DNA from 2 places in the Paenibacillus sp. GbtcB18 genome. Region 2 is predicted to be linked to the other one. Evidence: riboswitches for the same ligand, from Rfam matches in the RefSeq annotation. Region 2 holds a riboswitch; the other holds the start of a gene.
What was found. Region 2 has a riboswitch for ZMP and ZTP ahead of rpiB (ribose 5-phosphate isomerase B). Riboswitches for the same ligand answer to the same signal wherever they lie in the genome.

Region 1: another riboswitch for ZMP and ZTP. It lies ahead of KVT34_RS12765 (bifunctional 5,10-methylenetetrahydrofolate dehydrogenase/5,10-methenyltetrahydrofolate cyclohydrolase); the one in region 2 lies ahead of rpiB (ribose 5-phosphate isomerase B).

The regions. Positions count from the first base shown of each region.
Region 1 covers NZ_JAGXJX010000003.1:548,029-555,888, forward strand. The annotation lists gene KVT34_RS12745 (aminopeptidase) at 1-990, opposite strand, end outside; gene KVT34_RS12750 (CGNR zinc finger domain-containing protein) at 1,114-1,665, opposite strand; gene KVT34_RS12755 (DinB family protein) at 1,864-2,358, shown strand; gene KVT34_RS12760 (cyclodeaminase/cyclohydrolase family protein) at 2,499-3,119, opposite strand; gene KVT34_RS12765 (bifunctional 5,10-methylenetetrahydrofolate dehydrogenase/5,10-methenyltetrahydrofolate cyclohydrolase) at 3,116-3,973, opposite strand; ZMP/ZTP riboswitch at 4,059-4,138, opposite strand; gene KVT34_RS12770 (MFS transporter) at 4,225-5,421, opposite strand; gene KVT34_RS12775 (lytic polysaccharide monooxygenase) at 5,895-6,953, shown strand; gene KVT34_RS12780 (hypothetical protein) at 7,138-7,275, shown strand; gene KVT34_RS32600 (CobW family GTP-binding protein) at 7,555-7,860, shown strand, end outside.
Region 2 covers NZ_JAGXJX010000010.1:40,197-48,056, reverse strand. The annotation lists gene KVT34_RS24435 (serine hydroxymethyltransferase) at 1-1,137, opposite strand, end outside; gene KVT34_RS24430 (TIGR01440 family protein) at 1,240-1,899, opposite strand; gene rpiB (ribose 5-phosphate isomerase B) at 1,932-2,390, opposite strand; ZMP/ZTP riboswitch at 2,556-2,636, opposite strand; gene KVT34_RS24420 (low molecular weight protein arginine phosphatase) at 2,737-3,318, opposite strand; gene KVT34_RS24415 (manganese efflux pump MntP) at 3,415-3,987, opposite strand; gene KVT34_RS24410 (L-threonylcarbamoyladenylate synthase) at 4,237-5,322, opposite strand; gene spoIIR (stage II sporulation protein R) at 5,352-6,062, opposite strand; gene prmC (peptide chain release factor N(5)-glutamine methyltransferase) at 6,429-7,334, opposite strand; gene prfA (peptide chain release factor 1) at 7,342-7,860, opposite strand, start outside.

The DNA of each region.
Region 1 (7,860 bases), on a different contig from region 2:
GCTCGCGGAAATAGGCGATTCATGAGGCACAAGCGCAACTTCGCCCAGATGGCGGGCTCCTTCGTCCAGTTCGAGAAGTCCTTTTAACGCTTCATAGCCTTTCTCCGCCTGAAAGTCCACGACACGGCCGTTTTCAAACGTAAGCGTGAAATTCTCGATCAGATTCCCCTGATAGCTCAGCGGCTTCGTGCTGCGTACAACTCCGTTCGTGCCGTCTTTAAGCGGCGAAACGAACACTTCCTCCGTCGGAACGTTCGGATTGTACGCGTCCCCCTTCTCGTTCACCGTCGAGCCGCCGGACCAGATGTGCCGCTCCGGCAGCGTTACGCTCAGCTCCGTGCCCGGCGCCCGGTAGTGAAGCTTCCGGTACTGTTTGGCATTCAGCTCCTCCACTTTAGTACGGAGTGTCGCATTGTGCCGCTCCCAGACCTGAACGGGATTGTCCTGATCCACGCGGGTAGCTTTGAAAATCTCCTCCCATAAGGCGGCGACAGCTTTATCTTCCGGCAGATCCGGAAACACTTTACTGGCCCACCCTGTGGACGGAGCGGCGAGAATCGACCACGTCATCTTGTGGGAGGTCATGTATTCTCTCCATTTGGCAAGCGCTTTGCCCGCAGCCTTGGAATAAGCCGAGATACGTTCAGGCTTCACTCCTTGAAGCAGTTCCGGGTTGCCCGATTCGATGAGCAGATAGGCGCCGCCGTTTTCGGCCAGCTCTTCCACCGCCTGCGCTCTCCATGCCGGATAGGTATCGAACGAATCGTCGGGAGCAAGCGTGTATCTCAGCTTCGTAATCACATCGTCCATCCATTCGACGTGCACTGATTTCGCTCCCGCCTCGTACGCCTTTTGCGCGATAAAACGGGCCAAAGGGGCCTGCTGAATGGACGCATTCACCCATAAGGACTGACCGGGCTGTATGTTCAAACCGACTTTCACCGCTAACTCGGCGTATTTCTCCAGGTTTTTTTCGAATTGATTCGCCATATTCATTCTCCTTTGTTGGTAAATTCAATGCTCGGACTGCTCGTTATGTAGGTTCCTCTTAACTTGTTCGACTTTCGAAGCCGTATTCCTTGTGGCACGGCCGCAAAATGCCCAGGCGCAGGATCAATCGTTTTCTTTCCGGCGTTTCCGGAAGCGCCTGACTTTCATCAGGTTGCCGCACATCTTATCGTCGCACCACCGGGCCGTCCGGCTTCTGCTCTCGTCGAAGAAAATCCAGCGGCAGTCTTCGTTGGCGCAAATTTTGAGCCGCCGCACGTCTTCTTCCGCCAGCAGCCGCGCGAATGCGACGGCCACCCGGCCCATGACCGCGGCCCAGCCCCTATCGTCCGTCCTGCGCTCCAGCCGCCAGCCGCCTTCTTCCCTCACCAGAACCGGACGGGAAGGTACTTCGGCCATCGCTTCGTTCAGCCGGGCGATATCTCCATGAACAGGCTCCCTGCCGGAGATTGCGCATTCCGTGATCGCGCGCATGGCCTGCCGGAGCTCCCCGAGGGCGGCGCGTTCGCGGGGCTCTGGCGGAACCTGGGCATGCAGCTCCCACTTCTCGAGAAAAGCTTCCAGCCAGCCCGGCCGGTCCAGCCTGTCCTCGCTCCGCCCCGTTCCCCTCCAGTCGTACCACTGGCTGTTCATAAACTCTAAAGCCAAATTTTCCAAAGCAACCTCCGGATAAAGATTGAGTCTTTTTCCAATTCATGCTAAAATCCAAGTTGTAACCACCATATATGATTTAGATAGTTACAACGAATCTGTGCGAATTGTCCGCACATCGGGCAGGCTTATCGAACAACCTATCCACACATCATGACATCGTCTTTTTAATCTTACACCATTCTTAATTTAGGAGGAAATCGAATGAACGGATTGGATCTTCTTAAACGCGGCTGGGAACACGCTTACGGAACGGAAGACTGGTACGCCCCTCTGAAGGACGCCGTCAGCGGGATAAGCGCGGAGCAAGCTTCCTGGCGTCCGCCGGGTGAAGCGGGCAATACCATCTGGGAGACAGTCAACCATCTGGTCTACTACAAGCAGCGGCTGCTGGAGCATCTGCAGGGCGAAGAACCCGACAACTGGGCTCAAAACAACGACGTCACGTTCAAAACGCCCGATACGCACGGTTCCGAAGAAGCTTGGCAGCGGACGCTCGGGGAGCTCGACGCCGTTCATACCCGCATCGGAAGCCTTCTGAGCACCAAATCCGATTCGGACATGGACGCGGTATACCGCGATTCTCCGATCGGTTTCCGCATCAGCAGCATCATCCAGCACGATGCTTTTCATACCGGCGAGATCGTGCTGATCCGTAAGCTCCAAGGTTCCTGGCCGGCGACTCGCCACTACGAATAAAAGATCGGACCGTTTAACCGGCAAAAAAACCGTCTGAACCTCTTCTTTACAGAAGAAACTCAGACGGTTTTTTGTATCATGGCCGGAACAGTACATCTTGCTGTCCTTAATCGTTAAGCACTGCCGTCCCGCGAGGTTTCTCAAATCCGCTCTCTTACTTGTGCCAAAGCATCCCGCTTTATTTCTTCCGATTCTCTCAGCAGAAGCGTTCCTTTGTCCCTATACACGTTCCGGGTGTCATCGGACATGGTATTCAAGTTAATTTCCACCGTGATCCAGGCGGATTGTAGGGCGGCTTCCAGCATCAGAACGGCAATTCCCAAATCGGAGACCACATTCTTGTTGACTGCCGGGGCCAGGTCCGCCAACCGCCGCATGACCGCGAGGCACGCTTCCATCAGTTCAAGCGGCACAGCCGCCGCATAAGCGGAGGCTTCCCGGATGGCGAGACTCCGGGCTTCTTTCTCCGCGGGAGTGGAAGCCGGCAGCTTCAGCGCCTTCATGAACCCGTCGAATGAAGCCATATCTTTTTCCTGCAAGGATTCGAACTCCACGATGGCCTGCCGAAAAAGATCCTCATTCTGGAGCATCGCGGCCTCTTTATCATGGAACTTGGCCCCCGTTGTCAATCTGGCCGTCATCGAGCCCATGGATGCTCCGAGGGCTGCCGCCAGAGCCGCAATACTTCCTCCTCCGGGAACCGGCGACTCCGAAGAAGCCTCGAACAGAAATTCGCGAATGGACTGATCGTACACCCTCATTTAAGCCCTCCCTCCCCGATCTGCATTCCGACCGCTTTTAACAGATTTTCAAATAAGATCAGCGTCGTTAACGTCCCTACGCCTCCCGGCACCGGCGTCATCGCCTTTACCCGCTGCAGAGCATCCGGACTCACATCCCCCGTTATTCCCGTGTCCGTCTCGTTGATGCCCGCATCGACAATAACCAGATCCGGATGCACCATGTCCGCGGTAATCATCCCCGCCCTTCCGGCCGCTGTAATGAGGATGTCCGCGCCGGCAATATGACGCGCGAGATTCTCCGTGTGCGAATGGCATACCGTAAGGGTCGCATGCTCCCGCAGCAGCATAGGCATCAACGGCCTGCCGACGGTTTCGCCCCGTCCGACGAGCACCGCATGCCGTCCTTTCAGCTCGAATCCGAACTCCTTTAAGATGCGGATACAAGACTGGGGCGTTGCCGGGTACAGCCCTCTTGTGCCGAGGAAACAGGCAAGTTTGCTGCCGGGCGTAATCCCGTCCACATCTTTGTCGGGACGGATAAGCCCCGAAGCTTCGGACAGATCCAAATGCCTGGGCAGCGGAAGCTCCAGCATGATTCCGTGCACTCTTTTGTCTTCGTTCAGCTCCTCAAGATGTCCGAGCAATTCCGACTGCGTAATGCCCGTTTCGAATTCCGTCAGACGATATCGGATGCCAAGCTTATGAGCCGTCTTTTCCTTGGCTCTGGCGTAGTATCCGGAAGCCGGGTCCCCTTTTATGAGTACAACCGCCAGGGAAGGCTCTATCCCCCGCTTTTTCCACGCGTCCGTTTCTATTCGGATCGAGTCTCTTAACCGACCGGCAATATCTCCCGTTTTCATTATCATTCCCATGTGTTCCGCCTCCCGATTTATTGATTTCCCGCAAAAAGAAAACAAAAAAAGTATCCGCAGACCGCGGTTTCCCGTTATCTGCAAATACTTTCGCCCAGGCGTACGGCTATATTTCCCGTGTGCTCCCCCGTGGTTCCCCACGTTCCGCCAGTTACACACTCTTCCAGTGGCCTCAGTTTAGCACACCGGGCGTTCTGCGGTAAAGTGCGGGAGAAGCATTTTTTTCAAGGCCGTTTGCTGCACCGCCTCATTTACAAAGTTTGTACGTTTCCCGGCTTTCTGCTGCCGCGTTCTTTCACCATCGTTCTCGTGATAAGCAGCATGGAGACGACAATGAGCGCCGCGGGGATGTAAAAGATAGACGGCGTGATGCCATCAATAAGCAGCGGCAGGAAATAGCCGACCAGGGAAGCCATTTGGGAAATCACGACATACAGGCTGGCTCCGAACCCGGTTTTGTGCAAAAACATCCGCTGAACGTAGCCCATTGCCACCCCAAGCAGCACGGCCACGTAAAACGAATACAGCGGCTGCATAGCAAAAAAGAACGGCAAATAATCGACATTGGCGTACACCAGATAGACGATAAGGGCGAACAGGCCTGCGAATAAAATGACCGGCTTGAATCCGTATTTCAGCGCCCAATAGCCCGCCACTGTCATAAACAACAGTTCGAACACCGCCTGTGCGCTCCATATGTAAGACATCAGCTCCGGATTGCCGAACTTCTCGTTCACGACAAGGGGAAGATACAGTCCCCGGATCGCATCGGCGCACGACAGCATAAGGAGCGCGGCCAGCATAGCCAGCGAGAAGGGCTCGCCGCTCTTCTTAACGACCGCTTTGGAAGGTGCTTCCACCGTTTCCCGGTAAAACAGGAGAAGGACGAAGAGCGCCGTGTATCCCCCAAGATTGCCCCAGAGTACTCCGTAAAAGGTGAACCATAAGTAAATGTTCGCTCCCAGCAGCAATCCGGTAAAAAAACCGACGCTGAAAGACGCGCGCAGCCAGAGCTGCGAAATCTCCACGATGTCCGGCGCCAGCTTCGAGAAATGGTTCCGCGCCATGGCGAACATCTGTCCCATAATCATTCCGGACGGGGACGATGCGATTGACATGCCCACCAGCGCGGACACGTACCCGCCCGCTCTCATATAGATCAGCAGCCCGGCCGCACACACCACAGCAGCCGCCATGGGGATGATTTTCTTCCGCGGAATCTTATCGCTCAGAATGCCCACGCTGATCGTGAAAATCATATTGAGCACAAGCGAAATGGCAAAAATCGACGCGATCTCGCCTTTCCCCAGGCCGATCCCTTCTTTTAAGTAAATGGCGTTCATGGGCGCCAAAATCCCGACGCCGATTCCGTACAAAATCATCGCCAGGACCAAAACCCATGCTTTTTTGACGGAAATAAACAATTTGATGTCTGCCGCAACACTCATAACCGGCTCACTCCCTTCCTCTTCCGCATTCGTATACTTCTAATTCGTTTCTTTCGACAATTTCCCTTTTAATTCTAATTTATTTTCCAATTTATGATTTTCGCAAAAAAATATCCAAATTTCCAGGATATTATGGAGGAGATGTTTTACTATTTACACCATTTTATGTCTATAAATAGTTCTAAAGACCTACTTCCATTGCTTCTACCTTATACTATAATATGGATATGAGGAGGTGAATTGATTCATTTAGACATAAATTGACAGGAGGTAGATGCTTAAATTTTTGACAGGCAGGAATTAAAGCCATTTGCTGCTCTCGGTAGATAGCCATTCACTGCTTACGATGCCGAATCCTGACCTATCCACCAGAATCACTCTGGTTTGTGTCATTATGATTTTTTACGATTCGCAGCAGTATAGTTCTAAATTCCCTGTATTCCAAATTCAATTAAATCGGAGGTATTAAACTAATGTCCCAATCCATTTCATGGAACCGCTCTCTTTTTAAAGTTTCTCCTTTTCTCGTAGCATTTGCTGCGCTCGTAATCGGTGCCATCTGCTCGCTCGTTTTCGCTGAAAGCGCTTCCGCTCACGGTTACATCACAGGTCCGGCAAGCCGCGCAGCCCTCTGTAATCAAGGCATTAACAAAAACTGCGGAGCTATCGTGTACGAGCCGCAAAGCCTTGAAGCACCTGGCAGCTATCCTACAGGAGGCCCTGCTGACGGTCAAATCGCCGGCGCCGGCGCCGCTTTCCCTGAACTGAACGCTCAAACTGCAGACCGCTGGTCCAAAGTGAACATCAACAGCGGAAGCAACACGTTCACTTGGAAGCTGACTGCCGCTCACGCAACGAGAGAATGGAAATACTACATCACGAAAACAGGCTGGAATCCTAACGCACCTCTGAAACGTTCGGATTTCGAACTGTTCTGCTCCTTCAACGACGGCGGTAAAAAACCGGACCCTTCCACTTCCCACACTTGTAACGTTCCTGCCCGCAGCGGTTACAACGTAATCCTGGCTGTTTGGGAAATCGCCGATACGCCTAACGCTTTCTACAACGTAATCGACGTTAACGTAAACGGTGGCGGAACGGGTACACCAGACACTCAAGCTCCTACTGTTCCTGCAGGCGTGACTGCTTCCGGCGTAACAGCTAACTCCGTAACTCTGAACTGGAGCGCTTCTTCCGACAATGTCGGCGTTACGGGTTACGATGTATACCAAGGTTCCACTCTTGTAGGAACTTCCACGACAACCAGCTTCACGGTAACGGGCCTGACGGCTGACACTAGCTACACGTTCACGGTTAAAGCGAAAGACGCAGCAGGCAACACTTCCGCTGCAAGCTCCGCTGTAACGGCTAAAACAACTGCCGGCGGTGGCGGCACAACTGCACCTGCTTGGAGCGCAACCTCCGTTTACACAGCAGGCAACCGCGTTACTTACAACGGTGTCGTATACGAAGCCAAATGGTGGACTCAAGGCGAAACTCCTGGGAAAGCCGACGTTTGGAAAACCGTTTAATTCACTTAACAAGCAGGACCATCCGAAGCTCGTCTTCGGATGGTCTTTTTTATTTGGACAAGAGGAATCCGCCTGGCAGCACCACTCTCTTTTTAGTGTATTACGCGAAAACATGTTTAGCATCGGGCTGAACGGGTAATTTTCTGTAGAGCAAGCAACCTTACATTTGAGGAGGTAAACGAAAATGGGTAAAAAAATGATGTTTACTGCAATTGGTCTAGGAGCTGCTTACTTACTCCGCAATAAAGACGCCCGTCAGAAATTGAAGGATCAATTCCAGAGCTTTACGGGTTCTGCCAAAACGCAACAGACCCTGCAATAATCCATAGGAAATTAAAAACTCCTCCGAACCCTTGTAATGGGGTTGGAGGAGTTTTTTTGCTGCTTTAAATAACCAGGGAATTCATTCCTGGATTAAACAACATAAGGAGGCCCGTTTACAATCCTCAACTTCCGCCTTGATTGAGCTGTTCGGTTTGCCGGAGAGTCCGAGTTCCTGTAAAATAAATTTAAACGTAACGATTACGGTTTTATTAGCATGGCCGTTTCCTGACAAGCATATAGTGAGAACATATCTTTACTCAAGAAAGGAACTTAAACCGTGACAATACCTGTATTCGTCCTTAGCGGTTTTTTGGGCAGCGGTAAAACGACCCTTCTGCTCCGTATGCTCGAAGAATCGAAGAAGCTTGGTCTGCGCCCCGGGATACTGATGAACGAACTGGGCAAAGCGGATGTCGACGGCTTAATTTTGAAAGGGCACAGCTCCGCTTCGATTGAAAAACTGCTGGACGGCTGTGTCTGCTGCAGCAAGAAAAGCGAGCTGACCGGCAGCTTGCAGGCTCTGCTTGTCCGCAAACCGGATATTTTGTTCATTGAGCTGACCGGTGTGGCCAACCCGGAAGAA
Region 2 (7,860 bases):
TTTGGCGATTTGCTTCATGGCTTCCGTATCCATTCCACGGGAAGTCGCGGCAGGCGTACCGATACGGATACCGCTGGTTACGAACGGGCTGGTCGGATCGAACGGGATCGCGTTCTTGTTAACGGTCACGCCCACTTCATCAAGAAGATGCTCGGCGTCTTTGCCTGTGATGTTCAAGCTGCGCGTGTCGATCAAGATCAGGTGATTGTCCGTACCGCCCGAAACGAGGTTGATGCCTTCGGCCGTCAAGCCTTCAGCCAGCGCTTTGGCATTATCAATAACGTTCTTGCCGTACGTTTTGAAGTCGGCTTGCAGGGCTTCTCCCAGCGCAACGGCTTTAGCGGCGATGATGTGCATCAGAGGTCCGCCTTGGGAACCCGGGAATACGGCTTTGTCGATTGCGGCAGCCCATGGCTTGCGGCACAGAATCAAACCGCCGCGCGGTCCGCGAAGCGTTTTGTGAGTCGTTGTCGTGACGAAATGGGCATGCGGAACCGGGTTCGGATGCAGACCTGCCGCAACAAGACCCGCGATGTGAGCCATATCGACCATAAACAGGGCGCCTACTTCGTTCGCGATTTGGCCCAGCTTCTCGAAATCAATGATGCGCGGGTAAGCACTTGCTCCTGCAACGATCATGCGTGGTCTGTGTTTGAACGCGGCTTTACGGACATCGTCGTAATCGATGCGGGAATCCTGTTCGCTTACGCCGTAAGCTACGAAATTATAAAGGATACCGGACGCGTTGACGGGGCTGCCGTGTGTCAAGTGTCCGCCATGCGCCAGGTTCATACCCAGAACGGTGTCGCCAGGCTTAAGCGCAGCCAGATAAACGGCCATATTCGCTTGAGCGCCGGAGTGAGGCTGTACATTGGCATGCTCGGCCCCGAAAAGTTCCTTCGCGCGGTCACGCGCGATATCTTCGACGATATCGACATACTCGCAGCCGCCGTAATAACGCTTGGACGGGTAACCTTCCGCGTATTTGTTCGTCAGCACGGTGCCCATAGCTTCAAGAACTGCCTGGCTTACAAAGTTTTCGGAAGCGATCAGCTCGATTTTGTCGCGTTGACGGCCAAGCTCCAAGTTCATAGCCTCAACGATTTTCGGGTCCTGTTTACGCAAAAATTCTACCATCTGTAACAACCTCCCATGGATTTAAAATCAAAATCAGTTTCGCTTTGTACGAGCCGGATAAACAGGAAAAAAGATTCCACGTTTACCACGGCTCCAGACGCATTATTCGCAGTTGTCGCTGTCTGCCGAACTTCCCGGACTTGTCCGGGGAGATGCAGCAGCGCCGGGGAATACGGGAATGCCCGGGCTCTCCGGGACAGCTTCGTACACTGCCCGCTGCCCGCCGATCAGCTTCGGACGCGTATATGCCATCGTCACGTGTGCCTCGCCCACCCGTTTCACGGGCGGACGCACAGGGACGGCTACCCGGCGGAGATGCATGCCGATCAGCGTGTCGCCGATGTCGATGCCCGCATGAGCGGCGATCTCTTCCACGACGCAGGCGCGCTCCAGGTGCCGGTAAGCATGGGCGGCCATTGAGCCGCCGGCCTTGGGCACCGGCACTACATTCACCGGCTCCAGCCGGGCGTCTTGCTCCACCAGCGCTTCTTCGACGACAAGCGCGCGGTTTAAATGCTCGCAACACTGGAAGGCGAGCCGCAGCCCGTGTTCTTCCGCCACCCGGACAGCGGCGGTGAAAATGCGCTCGGCCGCTTCCGGCGTACCGGACGTGCCGATTCTCTGGCCACGGACCTCACTTGTCGAGGTACCGAAAACGACGATTTGGCCGGGCCTTAAGCCGCCGGCTTCGATCAGCGCCCGGAAATTGGCCTCGACAGCAGGCCCTATTCCGTCCAGCCAGGCTTGCTCACCGTCATTCATACGATCACCTCCATTTATTAAAATAGAGCTCCTTACGGATGAATCGTATTTTTCTCTTCCAAAAGCTTCACTTTTTTCAGGCGATTCTCATGACGTTCGCCGTGCGAAAATTCGGTCTCAATCCAGATCTTGACGATTTCCTGCGCCACGCCGGGTCCGATTACGCGTTCTCCCATAGCAAGCACATTCGTATCGTTGTGTTCCCGGGTTGCTTTCGCGGAGAACATATCGTGCACAAGCGCGCAGCGGATGCCCGGCATTTTGTTGGCGGCAATGGTCATGCCGATGCCTGTACCGCAAATCAGAATACCTTTGTCCGCCTGCCCGTTAAGCACCATATCGCAAACCGGAACGGCGTAGTCCGGATAGTCGACCGATTGTTCACAGTTGCAGCCGACATCCTTCACTTCATGACCTAACGATTCCAGGTAAGGAACGATAACATCTTTAAGCCGGTATCCGGCGTGATCGGCGCCAATTGCAATTTTCATTGAAAAGCCCTCCTCGGGTGGGAATAAACTGCGTTTGGCTCTATTATAACCCAAACCGATCAGACGAAGAAAAAAAACGGCAAATTCCGACTTTACCTGCACCTGTAAACCGCTATGAGACAATGAAAAAAAGAGCATGACACGCGTGTAAATACGCATGTACTGCTCTTTTGCCCAGGCGACCGGCCGTATACCCCGATGCTCCACTGTGGTTACACCCACTCGTCGCCAGTTACATCGGGTCTTCTTTTATGCCCCTATCTTACCGTATTCCCGCAAAACTGTAAAGCCGCTAAAAAATGAAGATTATGTTAGCCACCAAAGGGTACTGCGGCCGTCGGTACGCTCATCGGCTTTCCTTTATCTTTTGAACCAGTTTAACGAGTGCTTCCTCGATTTCTTCCGCCGTATGACGGTAAAGCTCCAACGAGCCGCCGAAAGGATCGGAAATATCGTAATTCGGAAGTTTCTTTTCCAGGTGTATGAGTCTCGTCCGTTCTTCTACCGTAATTTCTTCGGAAAGGGCATGCTTGACCTGCACTTCAGCGATCAACCGCTCCCATTCCTCGGCAGCCGACACGACTTCGGGATCGTCTTCCACAAATTCCTTCAATGTATGTGTTTTATCCGCCGCCTGCGGGAACCGCTGAATCACGGCGCGTTTATGGTCTTGTGTCATCGTTAAGATAAGATCGGCCCAATCCACGTCTGCGGATCTGAGAAGACTGGAGCTGATGGAGGCTTCACAGCCTTTTTCACGCAAAACAGAGGAAGATTGCCGGGAAATCGGACTTCCGTCGGAAGCAAAAACCCCTGCGGAACGGATATGGACTTCCAGGTTATCCTGCTGGGCCATATGGCGCAGAATCCCTTCAGCCAGCGGGCTTCGGCATGTATTTCCGGTACAGACAAAAAGGATCTGTTTCATGTTCCGTCTACCTCCCTACAGAGTATTCGAATGAGTTGAGTTGTTCCGCTCTCTATTATTGTACCGCTTTTTTGAAATCAAGAACACTTTACAACTTTACAGCAGAAATCTCAGACCGAACAACAGCAAAATCACCCCGCCCAGCGCCTCTCCGTACTCACCGATCCAGCTTCCCACGTGACGCCCCAGCATAAGCCCCAGAATCGACATGCCTCCGCCGAGCAATCCGAAAAGCAGCACCGTCAAAACCACATCCGTTGCGAAAATACCAAGCGAAACCCCTACCGAAAAAGAATCGACGCTCACGCTTAACGCGAACAAGGTCATTCCCCAAAAGGTACGATGGTCGAAAGCGGGATTATCTTCTCCTCGGAAAGAGCTGTAAATCATATGGGATCCGAGCAAAATCAGCAGACCGCCCCCGGCCGCCACGGCAACCTGTCCGAGTAAATTTCCGAGGTAGTGGCCCGCATACATGCCGAGCAGCGGCATGAGGATATGAAAAAGACCGATCACAATGCTGATTTTAAGAATATGCAGCAGGCGTATACCCCTCATTCCGATTCCAATCCCTAAAGAAAACGCGTCAAAACCAAGCGCAATAGCCATGATGAAAATCGTCACCAGTTGGCCCCATACGAAAGATGACACGCCCGCCAGTGCCGCCATTGGTATTTCCCCCTGTCCGCTTTTTCTCTCTCAAGATATGCGGACAAACCGGGAAACATGCTATGGACTTGTACTTGCCGGCATAACGGTACAGGCGGGTAATCTGTGGGCGGCATTCGAGCTGAAAAGGATACTTGGCCTTCCGGAACTTTTGCACCTTGGCGACGCTTCGGCATACGGCACGTTTCCGCTTGTACGGATCAAACAGCCCGAAAGCGTTTCAGCGTGTACCGATGCCCCTTCTGCCGCTTATACGCGGATGACTTCCTGACCCGCCGCTTTCAGCAGCCGGTTCATGACAGCGCGGCCTATTCCCGTGTCGGGGCAGCCTTCCGCGAGAATATACGTCGCTCCCTCGCGGTCGAACTGCCGGAGCGCGGCATACAGCCCGCGCGCGATCGTCTCCGGCTCGGCCAGACGGCCGGAGGAGACTACGGCGTCCGCGTGATGCAGACCGCGGCGCTCGTCATAGGTGAGCACTCCCGTGCGCTCACCGCGGGACTTGGCGGCGTCCAGGTCACGCCGCATCCACTCGGCGACGGCCTTCGGATCGTCGCCCAGTACCACGCGCATGCTCCCCTTCGGGGCATAATGCGCGTACTTCATGCCGGGAGCCCGCGGCGTCCCGGCCGGTTCCTCGGTGCGCGCGGGTTCGCGCACCGGCACGTCCGGCAGCGCCTCGCGCAGCTGCTCGGCCGTCACCCCGCCGGGGCGCAGGATGTAGATCGCCCCGGACGCCCACTCCACGACGGTCGACTCTACGCCGACGCCCGTCGGGCCTCCGTCGACGATGCCGCCGATTCGTCCGCCGAGATCATCGGCGACGTGTTCCGCCGTCGTCGGGCTGGGTCGCCCCGAGCTGTTCGCGCTCGGGGCCGCAACCGGGCAGCCTGCGGCGCGCAGCAGCGCCAAGGCGACCGGATGGTCGGGGATGCGGACCCCGACGGTTGACAGCCCCGCCGTCACGAGCGGGGAAACCGTGCCCGCGCGGACCGGCACGATGACCGTCAGGGGCCCGGGCCAGAAGACATCCATGAGCCTGCGCAAGGGCTCGGCCGGCGTCCCCTCGGCGAATGCGTCCATTTGGGAGCGGTCCGCGATGTGGACGATCAGCGGGTTGTCCGACGGACGGCCCTTGGCCCGGTAAATGCCTTCGACCGCAGCGGAATCGGTCGCATCCGCTCCTAAGCCGTATACCGTCTCCGTCGGAAACGCTACGGTCTCTCCTTGGACGAGAAGCCCGGCAGCTTCGGCAATCGCTTTATCTGCCGTTTCTCTTATTCCCGTCCCCGTTCCGGCTTCATCGTGAATCTTCCATAGTTTAGTCGTTGTCAAAGCTGTTCACCCTTACTGGTTTCCGAAATTTATCTGAACAGATTCAGGAAGAATCCGATGATGCCTTGAAGCAGTTCCCACAGAAAAAATTTCACTTCCGTATCTCCGCTGGCAGTTGCGGAAGCCGCCGATCCTTCGGCAGGAACGTCGGCCGTTTTTTTCTGCACGCCGGCGGTTTTGGCCTCACCTGTTCCTTCACCGCCGTCTTCGGCAGGAGCTGCCTGAGCCACCGCTTCACCCGACACGCCGTCTACAAAGCAAAGAGGTGGAAAAAGCACGCACCACCAGTTCTGGCCTTTCCCTTCCCCCAGAGATACACGAAGAGCTTCATAATCCCCGGCCGGATAAACACGATTACCGTACATTTTGGTCGGAAACGGTACCTGTCCGAGCTCCACGGTGTAAGGAAGCCCTCCCAAGCCGCGGGATGTCAGTGTATCGCGGACGACTTTTTCCAGAACCGGAAGGTTTTGCTGCACAATTTGTCTCGCTTCGTCAATAGAATGCGGTCCGGTGACCCACTCGTTCATCTGAGCGACAATAGCGTCCCGCACCAACCGCTTGATGGCCTGATCCTCCGGCTTATCGGAGTTGGCCAGTATACGAAGACGGATCGACTGATCCGGGATAGTCCCTTCCGCCAGAGCTGCGTTCGAACGTGTACCTTCCCAGCTCATCATCATGAGGGCAAGAGCGAAAAACGTATAAAACAAGTACTTGTATGATTTACGGATGACCATAATAATTCCCTCCCGTTTCCCGGAAAAACAGCGCCAGCTTCGAAGCCGTTCTCTGTTTCTTCCTCTGTAACGGTTAGTATGGTCAAAAGGCAATTCTTTTAAACTAGCAATCTATGATTTTTTTCACGTGGAACAATTTCCGGGTGTGAAACATATAAACCTTGTGGAAAAGTGACCGCCGATCACAGCGATATCATCGCAGCACAGGACTTGCCGTAATGCGCGGATCTGCTGAACATGCTGATACGTCTTAAAAAATGATCTCGCCAGATACGAGGTTTATAGATTTCCCGATAGGGGAAGGGTAATAGCAAAACCCATTTGCCGAGTTGACAGAACCTTTAGCCTCTCTCTGTTATTGGGAAGCTATTCTTTTTCTGAGAGGGCCTGTATCGCTATGACATGCCGGTCGATCCCCGCCAGGTCCTTCACGAAACGAATCTCGCTCCACTCCCCCGCTGCGCGCAGCAGGTCCGCCACTGCCTCCGCCTGATAGATGCCGACTTCCAGCCCGACCAGCCTCGGTTGTCTCGGCAACAGGGGAATCTGGCCGGCCAGCCGCCGGTACAGATCCAGCCCGTCTTCGCCTCCGAACAGCGCGAGATGCGGCTCATAATCGCGCACCTCCGGCTGCAGCGACGGCGAATCCCCCGCCGGAATGTACGGCGGGTTCGAAACCAGGATGTCGACGGGCAGCTCCCGTTCGACGCAGGGCAGGAGCAGATCGCCCTCGTAGAAGGCGATCCGCTCCCCGACGCCGCACCGTCCGGCGTTGCCCCTCGCGACCTCCAGCGCCTCCGGCGAGAGGTCGCATGCCGCCGCGCGCCAATCGGGGCGCGCGTGCAGCAGGCTCACCGGGATAGCTCCGCTCCCGGTACCGATATCCGCAAGGAGTGGAGCGCCTTGCGGGAACAGGCGCGAGCCCTCGCGGAGGATTTCCTCCACGAGGAGCTCGGTTTCGGGACGCGGGATTAGGACCGCGTCCGTGACCCGGAGCGTCAGGCCGTAGAACTCCTGCTCGCCGGTGATGTACTGCACCGGCTCCCCCGCGGCCTTACGCTCCACGACCTCGCTCCACTGCTCCGCATGCGCAGCGGGAAAAGGCTCTTCCATCCGGAAGAAGAATTCCGTCCGGCTAAGACCCAGCACGTGCTGGAGCAGAATCTCCGCACAAATGGCCGCGTCCTGGATTTGCCGCTCTTTGAAAAAAGAAGAAGCCTGGGTATAGGCTTCTCGGATTGACATGCCGGCTTGATAAATAAGCCTGTTCATGATGGTTTTATTGCTCCCCTTTTTCAAGAAGCTCGGCCTGCGCCGTCATAGTCAGAGCATTGACGATTTCGTCCATATCTCCGTTCAAGATGGTATCCAGCTTGTGAAGCGTAAGACCGATGCGGTGGTCCGTTACGCGGCTTTGCGGGAAGTTGTAGGTCCGGATGCGCTCGCTGCGGTCACCCGTACCGACCTTGCTCTTACGCTCGCCGGCGTACTTCGCTTCTTCTTCCTGGCGTTTAACATCGTAAATACGAGCGCGCAAAACCTGCAGCGCTTTCGCCTTGTTATCGTTCTGGGACTTGCCGTCCTGGCAGGTCGCCATAATGCCTGTCGGCACGTGGAGAACCCGGACCGCGGACTTCGTCGTATTAACGGACTGGCCGCCCGCTCCGCTGGAGCAGAACGTATCGACCCGAATATCGCTGTCCTTGATCTCGATATCGATCTCCTCCATTTCCGGCATTACGCCGACCGTGGAAGTGGACGTATGAATACGGCCGCCCGATTCCGTAACCGGAATCCG